Linked DNA regions of Longimicrobium sp.. The protein of the gene in region 1 binds, or shares a complex with, the protein of each later gene. Links are inferred from orthologs where the notes say so. Each region holds a gene or a part of one and is shown in the gene's direction. Other genes may lie near its edges.

The links. Proteins that work in one complex are often made in the same cells at the same time.
Region 2: the proteins of VIB55_RS15810 (region 1) and smc are in contact, whole or in part, in a crystal structure (PDB 3ZGX), measured with the Bacillus subtilis proteins. The link is inferred for Longimicrobium sp. from one-to-one orthologs.

The regions. Positions count from the first base shown.
Region 1 is NZ_DATBNB010000575.1:5,840-9,615, reverse strand. Bases 360-3,307 are described here. They hold VIB55_RS15810 (segregation and condensation protein A), read left to right. Parts: upstream 360-1,437; coding sequence 1,438-2,178; downstream 2,179-3,307. Other genes in these bases: VIB55_RS15800 (pseudouridine synthase), read left to right, coding at 2,722-3,307; scpB (SMC-Scp complex subunit ScpB), read left to right, coding at 2,175-2,747; VIB55_RS15815 (site-2 protease family protein), read left to right, coding at 773-1,438; rpsT (30S ribosomal protein S20), read right to left, coding at 360-615. In the rest of the region: more of rpsT, read right to left, coding at 358-359; more of VIB55_RS15800, read left to right, coding at 3,308-3,776. UniProt on the Bacillus subtilis protein: Participates in chromosomal partition during cell division. May act via the formation of a condensin-like complex containing Smc and ScpB that pull DNA away from mid-cell into both cell halves.
Region 2 is NZ_DATBNB010000644.1:2,570-7,135, reverse strand. What follows is about bases 1-4,152. They hold smc (chromosome segregation protein SMC), read left to right. Parts: upstream 1-400; coding sequence 401-3,952; downstream 3,953-4,152. Outside these bases: aroF (3-deoxy-7-phosphoheptulonate synthase), read left to right, coding at 4,168-4,566. UniProt on the Bacillus subtilis protein: Required for chromosome condensation and partitioning.

The DNA.
Region 1 (3,776 bases):
AGATCCTTCGGCCCGCAAAGGATCGTGTGCGGGCGAGTGCGGTGCGCTTGGGCCTCTGGATGACAGGCTGCTGGTGTGCGGGCTGGTTTGGTGCGCTTCCGCCCCTCGACGACAGGCTGTCGGTGTGCGGGCGAGTGCGGTGCGGCTGGACGTGTGGATGACAGGCTGCCGGTGTGCGGGCGAGTGCGGCGCGCCTGGGCCTCTGGATGAAAGATTGCCGGTGCGACGGTTGTTGTGATGCGATTGGCCGTCTGGATGGCAGGCTGTCGGTCTGCGGGCGAGGGCGGGTCCACGGAGACGCGAAAACCCCGCCGACCTGTGGGTCGGCGGGGTATCGGTGCTCCGAAAGTGCGTGGATCAGGCCGCGATGGCGGCGATCCGGGCGCTCAGGCGGCTCTTGGCGCGCGCGGCCTTGTTCGGATGGATGATGCGCTTGCGGGCAGCGCGGTCCAGCAGCGAAGCGGCCTCGCGGAACGCGGGAGTCGCGTCATCGGCGCTCGTCGCGGAACGCACCTTCTTCAGCGCGGTGCGCAGACGCGAACGGAACTGACGGTTGCGCTCGGCGCGGACCTCGTTGGTCCGCATCCGCTTCTCGGCGGACTTGACGTTCGGCAAGGCTCTCCTCCAACGGAATCGGCGCCGCCCGGCGACCGAAAGGTTTCGTAGCTGTCCAGAAAACAGGAAGCCCCAACATTATGCCCGCGAGCCCCATCTGTCAACCCCGCAGCTGCGCCGTTTTGACAACTTCTCAGGCCACGCGTAGCTTGCGCGCATGGAATTCAACCTCGAGCGCGTTCTTCTTGCTCTTCCCATCCTGCTGCTGTCGCTGACCGCGCACGAGTTCGCCCACGCCTGGGTGGCGCTGCGGCAGGGCGACGATACCGCGTACCGCCAGGGCCGGGTGACCATGAACCCCGCCGCGCACGTCGACATCATCGGCACGCTCGTCTTTCCCGCGCTGGCCATCGCCAGCGGAATGCCGCTGCTGGGGTGGGCCAAGCCGGTGCCGACCAATCCGGCGAACTATCGCAACTACAGGCGCGGCGACATCCTGGTGTCCATCGCCGGCGTGTGCGCCAACGCCATCCTGGCGGTCTTCTTCGCCCTCGTGGCGTTCCTTCTGTTCCAGGCCCTCACCGCGGCATCGGGAGCCGCGAGCGAGACGCTGGGGATCGCCTTCCAGATGGCGCTGTACGGGGTCATCGGCAACGTGGGGCTGATCGTCTTCAACCTCCTGCCCATCCCGCCGCTGGACGGGTCGCACGTGATGTATCACATGCTTCCGCCCAGCGCCGCCGCCTCGTACCGCCAGATCTACCCGTACGGGTTCATCATCCTGTGGGCGCTGGTGCTCACGAATGCCCTCGACATCCTGTGGCCCGTGATCCGCGGGATCTCACGGGTGCTGCTGGCGCCCATCGGCGTTCCGCTGCTCTGATGGAAGCGGTCGCGGCGCAGGACCCGTTCGACATCGACGTGGAGCGGTTCCATGGGCCGCTGGACCTGCTGCTGCACCTGATCCGCAACCAGGACATCGACATCTTCGACATCCCCATCGCGAAGATCACCGAGCAGTTCCTGGCGGCCATCCGCGCCGTGGAGCACCTGGAGCTGGAACGGGCGGGGGAATTCCTGGAGATGGCGGCCACGCTGGTGCGCATCAAGGCCCAGATGCTCTTTCCCCGCCGCGTGGACGACGAGGAAACCGAGGACCCCCGCGCCGACCTGGTGCGCCGCCTGCTGGAGTTCGAGCACTTTCGCGAGGCCGCGCAGCTGATGGAGCGCTCCGAGCGCGAGCGCGCGCGCCTGTTCGCCCGCGGCTTCGTGGAGGCGCGCCCTGCGCCGCGCCTGGCCGACCTGCCGCTGGAAACGCAGTGGGACGAGGTGTGGGACGCGCTCGTTCGCCTGGGTGAGCGGCTGAACGCGCCGGAGATCGTGCACCACGTGCGCGGGCGCGAGGTGAAGATGGAAGACAAGATCCAGGAGATCATGGCGCTCCTGGAGCAGATGCGGCGCGTGGAGTTCGCGCGCATCGTGGAGCCGTGGGGCACGCGCATTCACGCCGTGGCCTCGCTGCTGGCCTGCCTGGAGCTGGCCAAGCGCAGCGTGGTGCGCGTGCGGCAGGCCAGCCCCTTCACCCCGCTCTGGATCTTTCACGCCAGGGACGAGGCGGCGTGATCCGCCCCAGCCGCGTGATCGAGGCGCTGCTGTTCGCCAGCGAGTCGCCGCTTTCGCCCGCGGACCTGGCCCGCGCCGACGAGGCGCTGGACGAGGAACGGGTGGAAGCCGCCATCGCCGAGCTGCGGGCCGAGTACGACCGCGAGGGGCGCGCGTTCACCGTCTTCGAGGTGGGCGGCGGCTACCAGCTGCTCACGCGGCCGGAGTTTGCGCCGGTGCTGGAGCGCTTCGACTCCGTTCCCGGCGCGCAGCGGCTGTCGGGGCCGGCGCTGGAAACGCTGGCCATCATCTCCTACCGCCAGCCCGTGGGGCGCGCCGAGGTCGAGGAAATCCGCGGCGTGGGGGCGGGCGGCGTTCTGAAGACCCTGCAGGAGCGGGGGTTGATCGAGGTGGTGGGCCGCGGCGAGGGGCTGGGCCGCCCGCTGCTGTACGGCACCACGCCCTTCTTCTTGCAGCATTTCGGCTTCCGGAGCCTGGCAGACCTGCCTCGCTCCGAGGAGCTTCCCGTCGTGCTGGCGCGGCGGGACGAACCGAGGGACACGAATGGCGAAGCAGCCGGGATTTCTTAAGCGCGGCGAGTCGCTGCGCCTGCAGGCATTTCTCTCCCGCTCCGGCCTGGCCTCGCGCCGCGCCGCCGAGGAGATGATCGAGCACGGCCGCGTAAAGGTGAACGGCGCCGAGGTCACCGCGCAGGGCACGCGCGTAGTGGCGGGGGTGGACCGCGTGGAGCTGGACGGGGTGGAGGTGAAGGTGGCGCCCACCACCTGGCTGGCGCTGCACAAGCCAACGGGCTACGTCACCACCCGCCAGGACCCGTTCGGGCGCCGGACCGTCTACGAGCTGATCCCGGACAAGTTCCACGGCCTGTTCCACGTGGGCCGGCTGGACCGCGACAGCGAAGGGCTGCTGCTGCTGACCAACGACGGCGACCTGGCCAACCGCTTTCTGCACCCCAGCTTCGGCATCACCAAGGAGTACGACGTCATCGCCAGCGGCAAGCCGAGCGACGCGGCGCTGCGCCAGCTGGTGGAAGGCGTGGAGCTGGAGGACGGCGTGGCCCAGGCCGAGTCCGCCCGGCTGATCGGGCCGGCGGGGAACGGGCAGTCGCGGCTGAAGCTGGTGCTGCGCGAGGGCAAGAAGCGCGAGGTGCGGCGGATGCTGGAGGCGGTGGGCCACCCCGTGCTGCGCCTGGTGCGCCGCCGCTTCGGGCCCATCGACCTGGGCGAGCTCCCCGAGGGCAAGTGGCGCATCGTCCAGCCGGAAGAGCTGGTGCAGGTGCGCGACGCCCAGGCCAGCCCAAAGGGCGCCAAGCGCACCCCGGCGGCAGAGGCGGAGGCGCCCAAGGCCAAGCGCGTCCGCGCTGAGGCCGAGGATCGCCCCGCTCGCGGCAAGGCCGAACGCCCGGGGCGCAAGGACGCGCCGCGGACCGCGCGCGGAAAGCCGGAGCGCGAGGAAAAGCCGGCGCGCGGGGCGCCGCGTGGCCGCTCGTTCGATCGCGACGAGGCTCCGCCAGCGCCGCGCGAGCGCACGCCCGTCACCATCGACTGGGATGCGGAGGAATGGGGCGACGCCAAGCCGCGCGGCGGCGACGCCCGGCC
Region 2 (4,566 bases), on another replicon or contig:
AGCCCAAGGACGGCGTGGTCTGGTGGCGGGTGATGGCGGGAATGGCCGCCGACACCACGGCCGTCCTGGCGCTTCGCGACCGCCTGCTGGCCGCGGGGCTGGTGGACGAGGACGAGGTCGGCGGCCGGTACGACCTGATCCAGTCTCGCCCGCTGGCGTACGAGGTGGGCGAGTTCGCCACGACCCAGGACGCCACCGCGCGTGCCGAGGAGCTGGCCAACCGCGAGATTCCCGTCTACGTGACACCGGTTCCCTACTCCGACGGCACGGAGCGGTGGAAGGTGTACGCCGGTGCCTACCGCGACAGTGCCAGCGCGGCACCGATGAAATCCAAGCTGGAAAGCGCCCGGATCCCCGCCAGGATGGTGGAACGCACGGGCCGCCCCCCCGCCTCCCCGAAATGAAGCTTCGCTCCCTCCGTCTCCACGGCTTCAAGTCCTTCCCCGACAAGACCACCATCGAGCTTCGCGACGGCGTGACCGCCATCGTGGGCTCCAACGGCTGCGGCAAGTCCAACACGGCCGATGCCGTGCGCTGGGTGCTGGGCGAAACCCGCGCGGGCGCCCTGCGCTCCGCCAAGATGGAAGAGGTGATCTTCCAGGGCAGCACCCGACGCCGTCCCCTGAACTACGCCGAGGTATCGCTCGTCTTCAGCAATGAGGACGGCAGCGTCCCCGTTCCCCGCAGCGAGATCGAGATCGCCCGCAAGGTGTTTCGCGAGGGGGGGAGCGAGTACTCGCTGAACCGCCAGGGCTGCCGCCTGCGCGACATCCACGACCTGCTGCGCGACACCGGGCTGGGCGCCAACGCCTATTCGATCATCGAGGGCGGGATGATCGACGCCATCCTCAGCGAGCGCCCCGACGAGCGGCGCGCGCTCTTCGAGGAGGCTGCGGGGATCGGCAAGTACAAGGACCGCCGCAAGGCCGCGCAGCGCCGGCTCGAGGCGGCGGAGGTAGACCTCGCGCGCCTGAACGACCTCGTGGTTGAGGTGGAGTCCAAGGTGCGCGCGCTGGCCCGGCAGCGCCGCAAGGCCCAGCGCCACGCCGAGCTGCTGGCCCGCCGGCTGGACCTGGAGATGGCGCTCGCGCAGGCGGAGACCAGCGCGCTCGCCGCGGCCCTTGCGGAGGGCGAGCGGCGGCGGGCGGCGCTGGAGCAGGTGGCGAGGGAGGCGGAAACGGAGCGGGTGACGGCCGAGGCTATCGTCGGCGAGCGCAGGCTTGAGGCGGCGGCGGTTTCGCGCCAGCGGACCGAGGTCGCCGCGCGGCTGGAAGACGTCCGCAAGCGCCTGGACACGCGCGAGCGCGAGATCCTGCTGGCGGACGAGCGGCGGTCGCACGCGGAGATGCGCATCGCCCAGCTGGTGCGCGAGCGGGGTGAGCTGGCCGAACGGGCGGAGCGAGGGGCGGCGGACGCGGCGAGGCTGGAGGGCGACCGCGGCGTGGCTTCCACCCGGCTGGAGGGGCTGCGCGAGCGGCTGGAGGCGCGGCTGGAAGAGAACGAGGCCCTGCGTGCCACGCTGGCCTCGCACCGGCGCGCCAGCGATGCCGCCGCGGCGCGTGCGCGGGACCTGGCGCGTGAGATCGCCGCGGCCGAGGGCGAACGTGCGGCGGCCGAGCGTCGGCAGCACGAGTCGGCCGAGCTCCTCACCCGGCTCGCCGGGCAGGAGGCGCAGCTGGGGGTGGAGCTTTCGGCGCTCGATGAGCAGACGGAGCTGTGGTCCGGCCAGGGCGACGCGCTCCGCGACCGGCTGAATGCGGCCATCGACGCCGCCGAGCGGGCGCGGGAGGAAATCCGGGTGCTCCGCGGCCGCGAGGGCGCCGTTCGCGACCAGCTTCGCGCGGCGGACGACCGGCTGTCTCGGCTGAGCGCCCAAGTGGCCGCGCGCGAGGCGCTGGAACGCAGCTACGAGGGCTTTTCCCCCGCGGTGTCGGCGATCATGGGGCAGCGCGACCGCTTTCCCGGCGTCCTTGCCCCGCTCGCCGACTTCGTCCGGGCCACCACCGCCGACGCGGCGACGGCCACCGCGGTGGAGTCTTTCCTGGGCACGCTGCTCCAGGCGCTGGTCGTCGCCGACCTGCCCGCCGCCCGCCGGGTGCGCCGCTGGTTCCGCGACGAGTGGGACGGCGGGGGCACGCTCATCGTCCTTCCCCTGGACGCGCCGGGAGTCGGCGAGGCGGTGCGCGAGGCGAGGGCCGCGGTGGGGCTGGGTGTGTCCGGCCACGGCGCCGCCGCGGCCTGGGCCGACACCTTTCTCCAGGGCCTGGTCGTCGTCCCCGGCGAAGACCCGCTGGACTCCTACGGCGCTGGCGCGCGGGTGGATGCGCTGGGCGATACGGTGGATGCACGCGGGGTCATCCGCCTGGGCCAGCCGGTCTCCGGCGAGGGGATCCTGGCGCGGCGCGAGGCACTGGCGCGGCTGCGCAACGAGGTGGAGGACGCGCGCGTCGGCCACGATCGGCTCGCCGCCGACCGCGCCGCGGTCGCCGAACAGGCCGCCATCGCCGAGGAGCACGCCCGCGAGGCCGAGGAGTTCGTCCGGCGCACGGAAAGCGAGCTGCGGCAGCTGGATGCGGAGGCCGCCGCGCACGGACACCGCCAGACCCGGTTGCGGCGGGAGCGCGAAGAGGTGGGCGTGTCGATGTCGAACGCGCGCCGCCAGTCCACAGAGGCGGCCGAGCGCATCGCCGCGCTCGACACGCGGCTCGCGGAATTGCAGCGTCAGGCCAACGAGGCCGCTGGCGAGACCCATCGCGCCACCGCCGCCCTTTCCGAGCTGGACTCCACCTGGGAAGCCGCGCGGGACGAGGAAGCCGAACTCCGTGTCGCCGTCGCGCGGGCGGAGGGGGAGCTGCGGGAGCTGGACCGCGCCCTCGCGGACGCCGTGCGCGGAGCGGAGGGCGCACGGGGGCGCGGGCGAACGCTGGAGGCGGAGGCGACGGAGCTGCGTCGGTCGCTGGAAGGGCTCTCCGGCATCCGGGACCGCGCGGGCGGCGAGGTGGAAGGCCTCTTCCGCGACCGCGATCGCGAGGCCTCCCTCCTGGCCGGCCTCGACACGCGCTTGAGCGAGCTGGAGGCGGAGATCGCCGGCGCGGACGAGCGGGCGCGCGCGGCCCGGCGGCGCGAAACCAAATCCGGCGAGGAGCGGCACCGGCTGGAACTGGAGCGCGCAGACCAGGAGAGCCGACTGGTGCGGGCGCGCGAGCGCGTGGAGGTGGAGTGGGGCCGCCCGTGGGACACGCTGGTCACGCAGGCCGGCCCGGTGGAGGACGGAGAGCCGGACGCGTGGCGTGCCGAGGTGCGCGAGGTGGCGCAGGCGGTGGACGCGCTGGGGCCCATCAACATGCTGGCGGTGCAGGAGCACGAGGAAGAGGACCGCCGCCTGAAGTTCCTGCTGGAGCAGCAGGCCGACCTGGCCAAGGCGCGCGACGACCTTTCGTCCGCCATCCGCCAGATCAACAAAACGGCGAAGGAGGTCTTCATGGCCACCTTCGACACCGTGCGCCAGAACTTCCACCGCACCTTCCAGTCGCTGTTCCAGGGCGGCGAGTGCGACGTGTGGCTGGCGGACCCCGACGACCCGCTGGAGTCGCCCATCGAGATCCACGCCTCCCCCCGGGGCAAGAAGACGCAGCGAATCCACCTGCTCTCCGGCGGCGAGCGCACGCTGACGGCGCTGTCGCTGCTCTTCGCCATCTACCTGGTGAAGCCCTCGCCCTTCTGCCTCTTCGACGAAGTCGACGCGCCGCTGGACGAGAGCAACGTGGGCCGCTTCATCCAGCTGCTCAACGACTTCAAGGAGCAGACGCAGTTCATCGTCATCACCCACAACCCGCGTACCATGGAAGCCGCGGACTGGATCTACGGCGTGACGATGGAAGAGCCCGGCGTCTCCACCGTGGTGGGCGTGGAGTTGGAAGGCGCCTGGCCGTACGGCGAGCGAGTGGCCTGACCCCCACCTTACGCGCCACTGAACAGACCGACCTCATCTCCACACACGCTCCACCTCTCGCGGCCACCGCCGCCCCACGAGTCGCACGCACATCTCTTTCCCGACACCTTTACTGGCGAGTTTAGCCCGAAGCACCCCTGATCCATGGACGCGGGACCGGTGGCTCGGTTAGATTCGAGCATCCAAAATTCTTTCCCCCTCCTGGATCTGGACCCATGCTGGTCGTCATGAGGCACGACGCGACGGAGCAGGACATCGAATCCGTCGTCGCCACGATACGCGAGATGGGCTACGAGGCCCGGCCCATGCCCGGAAAGCAGCGCACCGCCATTGGCCTGGTGGGCAACGACGGCAAGGTGAACGCCGACCGCATCGAGGCGCAGAGCGGCGTGCTGGAGATCATCCACGTCTCGCAGCCGTACAAGCAGGTGTCGCGCGAGTGGAGGGACGAGGCCACCGTGGTCACGCTCGACAACGGCACGCAGATTGGCGCGGGCGAGGTGTCGGTGATGGCGGGGCCCTGCTCGGTGGAGGGCGAGGCGCAGATCATCGGCATCGCGCACCGGCTTCGCGACCACGGCGCCACCATCCTTCGCGGCGGCGCGTTCAAGCCG